One region of the Bacillus sp. V2I10 genome, then DNA from elsewhere that is predicted to be linked to it. Evidence: riboswitches for the same ligand, from Rfam matches in the RefSeq annotation. Region 1 holds a riboswitch; the other holds the start of a gene.
The links. A riboswitch is a leader RNA that binds a small molecule or an ion and turns the genes downstream of it on or off. The one in region 1 is predicted to bind thiamine pyrophosphate.
Positions count from the first base shown of each region.

Region 1 (7,753 bases):
ACTTTTCATCCGCTTTTACTAAAACAACAGAATCTTCACCTAAGCCTAATATCGAGGCTGCCTGCTGGACAGAAAAATGAGCGGCTTCTGAGCATAGAATTTTCAGACGATGCAGTTCTTTCGGAAGACCCTGCTTTTTAATATTCCATCCCCAAAACTTTAAGGCAGCGCGTTCCCTTGCAAGCAAGAGGCCCATTAAATTAGACTGCGTTCCGCCGCTTGTCATCACACCGTCTCCGTCTGGCAGATGGAACATCCCGCACAGCCCATTCATTACATACTGCTCAACCATTGTAGCTGCACCGCTTTGATCCCATGAATCCATCGATTGATTTAATCCGGAAATAACGGCTTCTGCCGCTAAACCCGTAATCATTGGCGGGCAGTGAAGATGTGCGGCAGTTGATGGATGGCTGACATGAATGGTATTTGAAGTGATGGTATCCGTAAGTTTTTCAAATACAGTTTGCTGATTTTGATTCATTTTTGGATGAAAGACCGGAAAATGTTGATCTAATTCTTTCTTCACATCAAAAGGAGTCATCCCGCTGTAGGGGTTTTGTGACATCATTATCCTTTTAACGGAGTTCATCGCATGAGTCATTTGGGTTTCATAATTTTTTAAACTTGATTCATAATTTGATAAAAACAAATGTTCAAAGGCTGTTTTTTCCTGAATGGCTGTCAAATGATCCACATCCTAAACTAAACTTGGGCTGAGTGTTCTTTCTGCAGCTTTAACAGAATCGAAGAATATATCACATACTGTGTCAAGCTGTTCTCTTGTAATTATCAGCGGCGGCAAGAAACGAACCACGCTGCCGAAGCGCCCTCCAAGCTCTAGGATAAGGCCCCGTTTGAAGCATTCCTGCTGAATAAGCTTCGCGAGCTTTGGATGAGCAGGATAACTTCCGATGGCATCTGCAGCCGCTGTTTTATCTACAATTTCAGCGCCAACCATCAGTCCTAATCCCCGAACATCTCCTATAGATGATACTTCTTGCTTCATCTGTTTCAAACGGAGCATTAAAAACTCTCCAAGCAGAGCTGTCTGTTCTTCAAGCTTTTCCTGCTTTATAAATTTCATTGTTGCTGTTCCGGCAGCAATCGCAATCTGATTTCCGCGGAATGTGCCTGAATGCGCTCCCGGTTCCCATTGATCAAGATCTTTATGATAGACAACAACCGCTAAAGGAAGGGTTCCGCCGATTGCTTTTGAAAGAACAACAACATCAGGATTGATGTCAGCATGTTCAAAGGCAAACATTTTTCCGGTGCGTCCAAATCCAGTCTGCACTTCATCGATAATGAGAGGAATTTGCTGTTCTTTAGTAATATTCCGTACTTGTCTCACCCATTCATCAGGAGCTGGAATGGCGCCTCCCTCCCCTTGCACGATTTCCATGACCATGCCTGCGGGCTTCACAATACCGGATTCAGGATCGTTTAGAGTGCGCTCAATAAATGTAGAGCCGATTGCCGCCCCGTCGTCTCCCCCAATGCCAAATGGGCAGCGGTATGAATATGGATAAGGAAGAAAGTGTACGTCTGACATTAAATTGGGTATTTTGCTTTTAGGACCAAGGTTTCCCATTAGACTAAGAGAGCCATTTGTCATGCCGTGATATCCGCCTTGGAAAGAAAGCATGCCGCCTCTGCCGGTTGCTGTTTTCACGAGCTTCATAGCGGCCTCAACAGCATCTGATCCTGATGGTCCGCAAAATTGGATTTTTGCATGTTCAGCAAATTTTTTCGGAAGAGCGTCAAACAGTTCCTCCACAAACTCCTCTTTCATTGGTGTAGTAATATCCAGCGTATGAAGCGGACGCTTGCCTTTTATCACATTTTCCATCGCTTCTATAACAACAGGATGATTATGTCCAAGTGCAAGAGTACCTGCTCCTGCCAAGCAATCTATGTAGGTTTTATTCTCAACATCCTTCACATAAATCCCTTCTGCCTCACTGATCGCGATTGGAATTCTGCGCGGATAAGATCTTGCATTTGATTCTCTCTTACGCTGGCTGCTTAAATAAAATTCATTTGTTAGCATGAACAATCACCTTTCTTTTTTGAAAATAATTATCATTCTCATTTAAAAAAATTAAAAATTTTTTCTCAGCAAAATTTTAAGCTGGTTTGAAATTCATATACGTTTTCTATATGATTCAGCTCCTTACTGTCTTGTCAGTGAATATACATGAATATTAATTGAAAATGATTATCAATGTCAATGACTTCTGAAAAATCAGTCATTCCTTCCTATGCATTTTCTAAAAACAAGAATGAATTCTAGCACATCATACCTATTCTTCCTTTCCATTTATTCACAAAAAAAAAGAACAGAATTTAATCTGTTCTCCATTTTTCAAGTACAGTGATACTTACTCCAGGCGCAACTTCAATCTCTCCTGTTTTCATAAATTTAAATGATTGATAAAGTGTTATGGCCGGGATATTTTTTGTGCCAGTAGATACTTTTACTCTATTATTTGTATTCTGTTTTAAAAAATAATCAAGCAAAGTTGAAGCGATCCCTAATCGAAAATAATTTGGATGTATGACTAGTCTGCAAATATTCAGAGTCTCTGCATCCCTTTCATAAGATAGAACTCCGCGTATTTCATTATCGATTATGCAGCCTATAAAGGTTTCTTCTGAATCAGCTATGTCTTTTGCTGTTTCTTTAAGCTGGGGGATATCTCTGAACCCTATCAAATCAGCTTCAATTTGGTAGGCTGGGATTTGAATTCTCAGAATTTTTTCTGCTGTGCTGTATTCTTTGTGGTTTAAGTGCTTAATCATTTAACCCGCTCCAATTTACATAATATTATTATAAAAAATTTAGGGAACTTCTTCATTTTATATTCTATGTCTTTTCCCAGGATCCTTCTGAACCGTCTTAATATTCCAGTACTCTAGTATTCATGAGAAATTTACAGAAGATCCATACTAGATTTAATGTTTCGGAATCGGAAAAGAAATCGAGCTGGATCGCCGTTAAAAAATCCAAACAATAAGAAAACGTGCAAATGATCATCATGATTTGCACGTTTTCTATTACTCTCCTATTCAAGATACAGATTTCTTCAAAGCAGTCGCGCTTTTATAGACATCTTCAGCAAGACTTATCGATGTAATCACCGAGACCCCGTCAGCACCTGCTTCAATAACTGCACGCGCATTTTCAGCTGTAATGCCTCCAATTCCTACAATCGGAATCAAAATGCCGCAGTTTCTTACTTCTTCAAGAAGAGAAGTCCCCTTAACAGGTTCTGCATCTGTTTTTGTAAGCGTAGGGTAAATTGGCCCTGCTCCGATATAATCGGCTCCATCATCGATAGCCTTCTCTACTTCTGCAAGGGTATGGGCTGAGACACCAACTATTTTTCCCTCGCCTAAAATCTTTCTTACAGTTCGGGCATCTTCATCATCCTGCCCGATATGAACTCCATCTGCATTTAGTGCAAGAGCAAGTTCTATGTCATCATTTATGATAAATGGTATTCCATGGTTCTTACAAAGTTTCTGCAGTTTTCTTGCCAGGTCCTTTTTTTCGCTTCCTGTTAAAGCATCTGTTCCTTTTTCCCGGAACTGAAACATGGATATGCCTCCATTTATTGCTTGGAACAGGACTTTTTCAGGGTCTTCCGTACAGTTTGTGCTGCCCATAATAAAATAAAGCTGAAGTTTCGCACGAACTTCCTCATTCCACATGCAAAGGTCCCCTTTTTTTCTTTTGATAAGCCCAATGATTTGTAGGTCCATGGCCCTGTCCTAATTTAAGATCTTCTTTTATCGCTTCCCGGATGAATGCAACGGCGGTTTCTGCCGAATTATAAATTGACTTTCCTTTTGCGATCTCGGCTGTGATGGCAGCTGCGAAGGTACAGCCTGTTCCGTGCGTATTTTTTGTATGAATACGTTCACTTGTAAAATAGCTGAACTCTGTTCCATCAAATAACAAATCTACTAACTGTTCCTCGTTTTCAGCATGTCCCCCCTTAACCACAACATTTTTCACGCCGAAAGAGTGCAGGATTTTGGCTGCAGTCTGACGATCATCGAGATTGTGAATGGTTAAACCCGTCAGCACTTCAGCTTCTGGAATGTTAGGAGTAACGACCAAAGCAAGCGGCAGCAAATGATTTTTCAATGCTTCCACTGCTTCATCCTGCAATAATGAAGCACCGCCTTTGGCTATCATGACGGGATCTACAATCACTTTGCTCCAATTGAACCTCTTTATTTGTTCAGAGACTGCTTCAATAATTTCACTATTAAATAGCATACCGGTTTTAATGGCATCAGCTCCAAAGTCTGAGCCAATCGCTTCAATCTGCTGCATAACCGCGTCTGAAGTTAATGGAAATACACCATGCACCCCTAGTGTGTTTTGAGCGGTTACCGCTGTAATGGCAGACATTCCATATACATTCAATTCCTGAAACGTTTTTAAATCCGCTTGAATTCCTGCTCCCCCGCCGCTGTCAGAGCCTGCAATCGTCAGTGCTTTAGAGATTGACATGGTAAACCTCCTCAAGTGCAGAAAGTTTTTGAATATCATCTGCTGAAATGTTATAAAGCTTGTTTAAAAACTCGATTTGAAAGCTTCCGGGGCCTTCAATTCCTTCAGCTGCAAGTTCGGCAGCACTCCCGTAAACCGCTAATGCTGCAGCAGAAGCACGAACATAGTCTTTTTCAACCGCGCAAAATGCGCCGATAACAGAGGTGAGCAAGCAGCCTGCACCTGTTACTTTTGTTAGAAGAGAATGACCATTTTTGCATATATATGTTGTTTCTCCATCTGAAACAATATCTTGTTTTCCTGTAATGACCGCAATCGTGTTTAACTGCTTTGCAGCTTTTACAGCAAGTGCGATTAAGTCTCCTTTGCCGTCACCGGAGTCGACTCCTTTTATCGACCAGCTCTCACCAACGACATTTGCCACTTCAGCCGCATTCCCTCTAACTGCAGCGATGTCCAGTTCCCTTACGATTATTTGCGCCGTTTCTGTACGGTATTTTGTTGCGCCTGCACCAACTGGATCAAAAATGACTGGCACGCCATGCTTATTGGCAGATTTCCCTGCAAGCAGCATCGCTTCTACATTTTCTTCGTTTAAGGTACCAATATTTAATACAAGTGCCCCTGCAATTTTCGCCATATCCGCTACTTCTTCCTTGGCGTAAGCCATTACCGGCGATGCTCCGATTGCTAACAGGCCATTTGCTGTAAAATTCGTTACCACAACATTTGTAATATTGTGCACCAATGGTTTTTCTTTTCTTAATTTTTCTAGAATCGCATCAATCGTTTTAGGTTCCAGCATTTTTTTCCCTCCCAAAAAATAAAGAGCACTCTGCCGCGGCAAAGTGCTCATATGTATCCCTGAATCACATCCCTGCGCTGGCATTATCCAACAGGTTCATTCGGTCTACGGCAGATAGCCGTACTCTCAGCCTGATTCCACAAGCTCCCGCTTTCATTATTTTATTTTTTATTTTATGATTCAAAGTCTACTCTTCTGGCACTTAATTTGCAACCTTTAAGCAGATGTTTTCGCATTCATCACTTTTGTTTTTATCAATAAAATTAAAATAAGCAGGATTGGAATGCCAAACTGAAATGGCAAATGAATGTACAAAGGCAAGTCCATTTTTTAAATGCTCTTTAATATTCTGAGCAATGAAAAAAGTCGTGAGAAAGGCAATAGACATGACACAATATATAATCTTATCTGATTTGACAGAAGAAGGAAATTCCTTTAGTTGATACATAAAAAAACACGACGACTTTTATAAATCCTACAATGAAGAAATAATCAAAGATAAATCTCCAGATGCTGAAAAAAATCCATTAAATTAATTATTTCAATTGATTTAATGAGCGGAAATGTAAAAAATGCATTGGTTCTTTGGTACCTATTGTGCTAAAAGTATTTTTCAGCAAGCCAGATGTGCAGCCAAACATAAAAAAGACACCGTAAATGATGTCTTTACTTTCTTTCTATTGCTAATTTAATGCCAAATCCAATGAGTACTGCTCCGGTTATGCCTTCCATCCACTTTTGTACAGCAGGCTTTTTCATGAAAGCACTCAATTGATGAATCAAGTATATATAAATAATAAACCAAATAAATGTAAGAATTGTGTACGTTAATCCCATAATCATAAACTGTGTAAAAGTATTCGATCCCGGCTCCAAAAATTGCGGCAAAAAGGTTAAAAAGAAAACAGCTACCTTAGGGTTTAGGAGATTTGTCAAAAATCCCTGCCTGTAACAGTTGACTTGCTTTGCTTCAGGCTTTTGTTCTTCTCTATCTTGTATTCTGCCCGGTTTTTTTAAAGTCCATAAAGATTTAAGTCCTAAATAAATGAGGTAGCAAGCTCCCGCGTACTTTAGGATTGAAAAAAGAAAAGCTGATTTGACAATAAGTGCTGATAAACCTAATACAGCTGCAAAAGTATGAATTAAAAGTGCTGTCAAAGTCCCGAACACTGTTTTCATTCCTCCTGCCCTCCCGCCAGTAATAGTATTCTTAGTAGCGATGGCTGTATCAGGTCCAGGCAATAAAATTAATAAAATAGACATGATGATAAATAATGATAAGTGCTCCAAGGTTATTCCCTCCATAGGCTGAATTTTACCAATTTTAACATATGGAGGGCCAGCTGAATAGAACTGATTTATCGGAAAAGCAGTTTCCAGATTCCCAAAACATCCAGCAAAACGAGGAAAATAGCGATTGGAGCTACATATCTCATTAAAATGAACCAAATGTTAAAGAGTCCTTTAGATAAAGACGAACCGTTAGCAAGTTCTGAGTAAAGCATGGATTTTTTCATTTTCAAAGGAACAAAGATGGAGATCAGCAAAGCGCCAATCGGCATCAGAATATTGCTGACCAAATAATCGGCTGCATCAAAAATTGATTTTCCGAAAATGCTTACTTCACTCCAGATTCCAAAGGATAAAGCAGATGGCACTCCAACTGCGAATATAAGCATTCCAATGATCCACGACCATTTAATCCGTTTGTCAGCATCACCTTTAGAAATCACAGATACAATAATTTCAAGCATCGAAAAGGCTGATGTTAGTGAAGCAAATAAGAAAAGCAGCAGGAAGGCAACGAAGAATGCCATTCCAAATGTCATTTGATTAAAAACGGTCGGAAGTACATTAAATAATAAGACAGGACCTGCATCAGGCTTCAGTCCAAATGAAAAGACTCCCGGGAAAATAGCTAATCCTGCCATAACAACGATAAATATATTCATACCTACAATCGAGAACGCTGATTGCGGCAAATTCGAATCCTTTGGCAAGTATGAACTATAGGTAAGCATAACTGAAACACCCACACTTAGTGTGAAAAAGGATTGTCCAAGTGCTGCAAGAATGACTTCAGAAGTTAATTTTGAAAAGTCAGGATAAAATAAAAATTGTACACCTTCCATTGCACCTTCTAGTGTAATCGAACGGAATATCAGCACTATAAATAATAGAAATAAGGCCGGCATCATAAATTTGCTTGTACGTTCAATCCCATTTTGTACACCCTTTGCAACAACGGCAATGGTTATGATCATAAATACAAGATGAGCTCCAACGCTAAGCAGCGGATTTGAAATCGTAGCACCAAATAACTCCCCAAACTGCTGCTGATTAAGTCCATTCAGTTCTCCTGATATCGCTTTAACTAAATATAAAATGATCCATCCGCCAATGACACTATAAAAAGAGAG
Region 1 is NZ_JAUSYV010000001.1:2,747,369-2,755,121, reverse strand. Features, by position in the region: gene QFZ72_RS13835 (pyridoxal phosphate-dependent decarboxylase family protein) at 1-697, opposite strand, end outside; gene QFZ72_RS13830 (aspartate aminotransferase family protein) at 701-2,053, opposite strand; gene QFZ72_RS13825 (GNAT family N-acetyltransferase) at 2,350-2,805, opposite strand; gene thiE (thiamine phosphate synthase) at 3,073-3,717, opposite strand; gene thiD (bifunctional hydroxymethylpyrimidine kinase/phosphomethylpyrimidine kinase) at 3,707-4,528, opposite strand; gene thiM (hydroxyethylthiazole kinase) at 4,515-5,333, opposite strand; TPP riboswitch at 5,386-5,494, opposite strand; gene QFZ72_RS13805 (LysE family translocator) at 6,000-6,623, opposite strand; gene QFZ72_RS13800 (sodium-dependent transporter) at 6,692-7,753, opposite strand, start outside.

Region 2 (7,753 bases), 1.8 Mb from region 1:
AAATAAATACGCCTATAGCGGCAATTCCGGCACCTGATAAGATAAAGCTGAAGATGATTTTCCATTTAACTCCCGAGACAATAATTAATGAGCCGATTATGGCGCAAAAGACCATTGTCATCCCTGTATCCGGCTGTCTCATCAGCAGGAGTATGGGAGGTGCGGCTGCGGCAAATACTTTACCTAACAGGAGCAGGTCATCTCTGACTGTATTTGTGGCGTATTTTTCCCGGTGGTCTGTAATGATTTTACTAAGGACAATAATCATAAAAATTTTCATCAGTTCCGATGGCTGGAAATTACCGATTCCAGGAAGGGTATACCAGCTTTTTGCACCTTTAATCGGCTCTACAATAGGCGACGGCAGGACTTCAAGCCCCAATAGCAAAACCATCCCAAATCCATATAAATACCATGAGAGCTGTTTGAAGCGGTCAAAATCAATGACCATTGTTCCGATGACTGCGATAATACCGATGATGTACCATCTAAGCTGAAGAAAGGCAAAGTTTATATTCTGCAATTTTTCGGGTAGAGTAGGTTGGGCACTGCTTATCGCAATGGCACTGGTCAGCGCCATTAAAAACATGATAAAAATAAGTGTGTAGTCTAACTGCTGCTGTGGGGATTTATCTGTGTTCATTATGGATCCCTTTCTATTAAAAAACTAATAATGCAATGAATCATATTTTTATTCTCAACCACCAAACAGTGGGGAATAAGCTCCCTGTGAATGAAGTTTCACTTTATCAATCTTAGCGAAAATTGATGAATTTGCAAAGGATTCATTTGTAAAACATCGCAAAACATGCTACCTTATCACAAGGAAAAAACGGCTGTACAGAGCGCAAACGCTAGTGCTGTGCATGTTTTCTGCATATATATATATAATGTATCACAATTTGATGACATTTTGATGTCTTGGCTTTAATATAGGAACGGATTGGGGAAGGAGGAGACTCTGGATGTCAGATGAAAGAGAAAAATTAGAGATTGAAGCTGCGGAACTAGTAACAGCTTTGGAAAACGAAGATCTAGACGGGTTTCGCTCCATGTTTTTGGAGCAGCATCCATATGATCAGGCGAAAATCTTTGTAAAGCTTGAGCAAGAGGAGCGATTGAAGCTTTATCATTATTTGTCTCCTGAAGAAATGGCTGCTCTTTTTGAGAATATTGAAGATGAAGAGTATAATTACGAAATGTATTTATCCGAAATGGATCCGCGTTTTGCATCACAAATGCTTGAGCACATGTACGCGGATGATGCGGTAGACGTGCTTAACGAATTAAACAAAGATCAGGTAGCGAGCTATCTGACCATCATGGATGATGAAGCTGCACAGGAAATTCGTGAACTCCTGCACTACGAAGAATTCACGGCAGGAAGTATCATGACCACGGAATTCATTGCCATCATTGCAAATCAAACAGTCAAATCGGCCATGCATATTTTGAAGCATGAAGCTCCTGACGCTGAAACCATTTACTATCTTTATGTAATCGATGAAGATAAGCATCTAGTGGGCGTTATCTCGCTTCGTGATTTAATAGTCAGCGATGATGATCTCATGATTGGCGAAATTATGAGTGAACGGGTATTTTCCGTATCTGTGGGCGAAGATCAGGAAGATGTAGCAAGAAAAATGAGAGACTATAATTTCCTCGCTCTGCCAGTAGTTGATTTTCAGAATCATCTTTTAGGAATCATAACGGTTGATGATATTGTTGATGTTATCGACGAGGAAGCATCTGATGACTATTCGAAGCTTGCAGCTGTATCTGATGTGGATTCCATAGACAGGGGTCCTCTGTCAGCCGCTAAAAAAAGATTGCCATGGCTTGTGATTCTTTTATTTCTCGGAATGTTAACGGCAAATTTAATAGGACAGTTTGAAGAAACGCTTAATAAAGTGGCCATTCTTGCTGTTTTTATCCCGCTGATTGCCGGTATGGCAGGGAACACTGGTACTCAGGCACTTGCGGTAGCCGTCAGAAGAATAGCGATGGGTGACCTTGAAGAAGGCGGTAATTTTAAAATTATTGCCAGAGAAGCTGGTACAGGGATTATCAATGGTGCCGTGTGCGGAGTTCTAGTAACAGCCGTCGTCTATTTCTGGCAGCATGATTTCTTCCTGGGTCTTTTAGTTGGCATTTCCATTCTTGCAACCCTGATTGTTTCGACAATCGCCGGCGCTTTTGTTCCGCTTGTGATGCATCGGCTGAAAGTTGACCCAGCTGTTGCATCAGGTCCATTTATTACAACGATTAATGATATTATTTCCATTCTTATTTATTTTGGTATGGCTACATTGTTCATGCAATATTTAATCTAGATTCAGTTAGGAGGGAAATACTGTGCATGGAGCTTCCTTTTCATCACTAGTTATCGTACTGTTAGCCGCTTTTGTAACCCCTCTCCTGCTGCATCGCTTTAAAATTAAAGTCATGCCTGTCGTAGTGGCCGAGATTATTATGGGGATCATTATAGGGAAAAGCGGATTCAATCTTGTTCAGGAGGATATGTGGCTTGAAACGCTATCTATGCTCGGTTTTATTTTTCTTATGTTTTTGAGCGGTCTTGAAATTGATTTCACTGCTTTTATCGGTGGACGGAAGAAAGAAAAACTGCCGAGCGGGAAGGAAGCGCCAAATACGTTTGCCGTTTCTTTTCTTGTCTTTGTTGGCATCTTTATCTTGTCTCTGCTCTTATCGTATCTGTTTGTTTTCCTTGGTTTTATTGAAAATGCCTTCTTGATGACGCTGATCATTTCCACCATATCACTCGGAGTGGTGGTCCCTACACTGAAGGATGCAGGCATTATGAAATCGAATATCGGTCAGATTATCTTGCTCGTTGCTGTTATAGCTGACTTAGTGACGATGATTCTGCTTGCCGTGTTTGCATCGATATATGGAGGAGAAAATACAAATACATGGCTGCTTCTGCTGTTATTTGGTGCTGGAATTGCTTTATATTTTCTCGGCAAAACCTTTCAGAGCAGATCATTCATAGAAACGATGTCTAAGGGCACGATTCAAATTGGGACAAGAGCTATTTTCACTCTGATCATTGTCCTTGTTGCCTTATCAGAAACAATCGGGGCAGAAAACATATTAGGAGCGTTTTTAGCGGGTGTTCTAGTCTCACTGCTTTCCCCAAATAAAGAAATGGTTCAGAAAATGGATTCCTTCGGGTACGGATTTTTGATACCGATCTTCTTTGTTATGGTTGGTGTCGATCTTGATGTATGGTCGCTGTTTAAGGATCCAAAAATTTTAATGCTGATCCCATTGCTGTTTATTGCGCTGCTGATCTCTAAAATTGTGCCGATTTATTTACTGAAGAGATGGTATGACACAAAAACAACGCTTGCTTCAGGATTTTTGCTGACATCAACATTATCCCTTGTTATTGCGGCAGCTACCATTGGAGAAAGAGTAAATGTGATTGATGCTCAAATGTCGGGTGCGCTCATTTTAACGGCTGTTCTGACGAGTATTTTTACTCCGATTGGGTTTAAGAAGCTATTCCCTGAACAGCTGTCTTCGCAAAAGAAGCTGAAGGTAGCTTTTATAGGAGCCAATCAAATGACACTTCCAGTGACGCGCGAGTTAAATCCGAAAATGTACGATACAACGGTGTATCATACTCATGTCGATAAAAATGATCAGCAGATCGCTGAATCATTGTTTCAAATTGAGGAGCTTGAAGATTACTCAATCGAGACCCTGCAGTCCCAGGGAGTATTTGAAGCTGATATCCTTATTGCTGCTGCTGGTGATGAGGATACGAATGCTGAAATCGCTCTATTTGCAAAAGAGGTTGAAGTTGGGCGGGTGATTGCCAGCATCTCATCACCGTTATTAGACGAGCAGCTAAGAGCGAAAGACATTGATGTCTTCTCTGTTCTGCTGTCTACTAAAACCCTGCTAAGGGCTCTTATTGAAGCACCTGGCATCATGAAGATTTTGACCAATAACGATTCAGCGCTTTATCAGATAAAAATGAACAACAGACGCTACGATGGCATGGTGCTCCGCAGCTTTCCATTTACAGGCGACGTCATTTTTGTCCGTATTTTCAGGGAAAATGAATCGATTGTGCCGCATGGGGATACAGAGCTGAAACGCGGAGATTTACTGATTCTGACTGGATCTGCTGAATATGTGGATGAGCTCAGACAGGAGCTTGAGTTCCATAAAAGTTGATTATTATGACTTGAAAGTTTCTTTGAACATGGTATGATGTACATGTGAATATTTCTAAAATAATATATGAACGACCGCTAGGGGAGCCCTTTTAGAAGGGCTGAGATTGAAGTTTGCCTTCAAGACCCTCCGAACCTGATCTGGCTAAACCCAGCGTAGGGAAGTGGTGTAAAGGTCTATTTATACACCACTTTTCTATGCGAAAAGTGGTTTTTTGCCGTTTTTATACTAAAAATGAGGAGGAACAAAACATGTCATTTTCAAAAGAATGCCGGGAGTATGCAAATAAATGGTGGGAAGGAAGCTTTGAACATCCTTTTGTAAAAGGGATTGGCGAAGGCAGCCTTTCAAAAGAGAAATTTAAATATTATGTGATGCAGGACTCTTATTACTTAACCCATTTTGCAAAAGTCCAGGCTTTTGCAGGGGCGATGGCCCCTGACTTGCATACAACGTACCGGATGTCCGTTCATTCACAGGGTACCTATGAGGCAGAGCTATCTTTGCATCAGCAATTTTCTGTCCTGCTTGGGATCACGGACACCGAACGGAAGGAATTTAAACCATCGCCGACTGCGTATGCTTACACCTCCCATATGTACCGTTCAGTTGCCACAGGAAATCTTGGTGAAATCATTGCAGCTCTGCTTCCATGCTACTGGCTCTATTATGAAGTCGGGGAGCACCTGAAAGATTGCAAGCCTGGTGATGAAGTTTATGAGAAATGGATTGCGACTTATCACGGTGATTGGTTTAAAGAGCTTGTCCTCGAGCAGGTTGCAAGATTTGACGAGCTTGCTCTGCGTGCAAGCGATCATGAGAGACAAATGATGAAGGAAAACTTCCTCATCAGCTCGATGTATGAATATCGTTTTTGGGATATGGCGGAAAAGATGGAAGCGTGGGATGATACACAAACCATGCTGATGCAAAAGTGAAATTGCATCTTGTCACAGATGGACGGCACACTGCTGCAGAGCTCGTGAAAATCATCTCAGATATACATACAGCTGCAGATGCCATTCATATTAGAGAAAAGAATAAATCGGCTGGAGAACTGATCGACTTGATTGAAGCGCTCCATCAAAATGGGGTGCCAAAATCAAAGCTTGTTATGAATGACCGTGTGGATGCAGCTGTTCTTTCTGGTTTGCACCAGATTCAGCTCCCATCGCACAGCTTCAATGTGAAACTGGTGAAACAGCGCTTCCCGCATCTTTCGGTAGGCTGTTCCGTCCACACTGCTGCTGAAGCAGTATATTGTGCTGAAAATGGGGCAGATCGCCTCCTTTTCGGGCATGTGTTTCAAACATCATCAAAAAATGGTCTAGAAGCAAGAGGGATAAGCAAGCTTACGGAAATAGCGGAATCTGTCAGCATTCCAGTCATTGCAATTGGAGGGATCACTCCTGCTGTCATTCCTGATCTAATAGATTTAAAGATTGAGGGAGCAGCCGTGATGTCCTATGTTTTTTCAGCGGATCAGCCAAATCATGCGGCACTTGAACTTGCTGATCATTTAAAAAGGGGGATGGGCCATTGAAGCCTTTATTTGATGCTGGCATTATCGGCGGAGGAGTCATTGGGCTTGCCTCTGCCTATTATTTAGCGAAATCCGGTCTTCGAGTTGCGGTATTTGAAAGCGGAAAAACAGGCAGCGGAGCATCCAGTGCTGCGGCGGGTATGCTTGGAGCCCATACTGAAACTGAAAAGGATGATGCTTTTTTCAGGTTTGCTAAAGAAAGCCAGGCGCTTTATCCAAAATTAGCTCATGATTTGCTGCTGGAAAGCGGAATTGATATACAGCTTCAATACAATGGAATGTACAAACTGGCAATGTCGGCCGAGGAAGCCGATTCTTTGAAAAAAAGAGCAGAAATAGAAAAGGATGTAGAATGGCATTCCAAAGAAAAAGTCCTAGAATATGAAAAAGACTTAACAGATGCGATTTACGGGGCTCTGAAAATTGAAAAAGATGGAAAGCTTACTCCAGCTGCACTGTGCAAAGCCTTTACAAAAGCCATTCAGCTGATGAGCGGAAAAATCTTTGAAAACACACCAGTATACAAAGTCAGCAGATTTGAAGGCTCACACTATGAAATTGAAACGCCTCAAGATACATTTTTTTGCGAAGCTCTTATACTTGCAAATGGCACATGGAGCAGCCGGCTGATAAAGGATTTCACACGTAATATATCTGTTCATCCTGTTAAGGGAGAATGTTTGTCTGTGACACTGAAAGATAGAAAACTATCGTCTACTGTTTTTCATGAAAGCTGTTATCTTGTGCCAAAGCTTGACGGAACTATAGTTATTGGGGCAACGATGAAAGAAGGAACCTGGAATACTGAGCCTTCCGTACAAGGAATCGCTGCTCTCATGAAAAAAGCAGTTACAATTATGCCGGCAATTGAAAATGCCTGTTTTCATCGTGCATGGGCCGGATTAAGGCCGGGAACAGCCGACGGCAAGCCATTTATTTTCAAGCATCAGGGCATACCGAATCTCTTTGTGGCAACAGGGCATTTCCGAAATGGCATCCTCCTCGCTCCCAAAACAGGTGAAATGATCAGAGATTTATTTTTTAATAGACCGGCAGCTGATGAATACGTTCATGCTTTTAGAATGGACCGTGCAGATGGGGTGAAACTATGAACATCAAAGTGAATGGCAGCATGATCGATATGCAGTCTTCTGTGCGGACCGTTCAAGATTTGCTTGCTTTTTATGAGGTGAGCAAAAGAATCGTCATTGTGGAACATAATTCAGAAATAATAGACAAAAAAGAATACGCGAAAACAGTTATTAATGATGGGGATGTTTTTGAAATTGTTCATTTTGTAGGAGGAGGATAATTTATGTTAACGATTGCGGGAAAAACCTTTCAATCAAGACTGCTGCTTGGAACGGGAAAGTATCCCTCTTTTGACATTCAAAAAGAAGCGGTAAAAGCGGCTGAAGCTGATATTTTAACATTTGCGGTGAGAAGAATGAATATTTTTGAACCGTCTCAGCCTAATTTTCTGGAGCAGCTTGATCTTTCGCGCTACACGCTGCTGCCGAACACAGCTGGTGCGAAAACGGCTGAAGAAGCTGTCAGAATCGCAAAACTCGCTAAGGCTTCAGGGTTATGTGATATGATTAAGGTAGAAGTTATCGGGTGCGCGAAAACATTGCTTCCCGATCCTGTTGAAACCTTAAAAGCAAGTGAGGAGCTTGTCAAGGAAGGATTTATTGTACTTCCTTATACGTCTGATGATGTCGTGCTTGCGAGGAGACTTGAAGAAGCAGGCGTTCATGCGATTATGCCAGGCGCGTCTCCAATCGGTTCAGGACAGGGCATTATCAATCCTTTGAATCTATCATTTATTATCGAACAAACGAATCTGCCGGTTATTGTGGATGCAGGGATTGGATCAGCTGCAGATGCTGCAAAAGCGATGGAGCTTGGAGCGGATGGTGTGCTGTTAAACACTGCTGTTTCAGCTGCAGGCAATCCGGTCAAAATGGCAACGGCGATGAAGCTTGCCATTGAAGCAGGAAG
Region 2 is NZ_JAUSYV010000001.1:4,554,258-4,562,010, reverse strand. Features, by position in the region: gene QFZ72_RS23210 (FtsW/RodA/SpoVE family cell cycle protein) at 1-643, opposite strand, end outside; gene mgtE (magnesium transporter) at 966-2,333, shown strand; gene QFZ72_RS23200 (monovalent cation:proton antiporter family protein) at 2,356-4,209, shown strand; TPP riboswitch at 4,279-4,388, shown strand; gene tenA (thiaminase II) at 4,461-5,147, shown strand; gene tenI (thiazole tautomerase TenI) at 5,144-5,752, shown strand; gene thiO (glycine oxidase ThiO) at 5,749-6,864, shown strand; gene thiS (sulfur carrier protein ThiS) at 6,861-7,064, shown strand; gene QFZ72_RS23175 (thiazole synthase) at 7,068-7,753, shown strand, end outside.
Region 2: another riboswitch for thiamine pyrophosphate. It lies ahead of tenA (thiaminase II); the one in region 1 lies ahead of thiM (hydroxyethylthiazole kinase).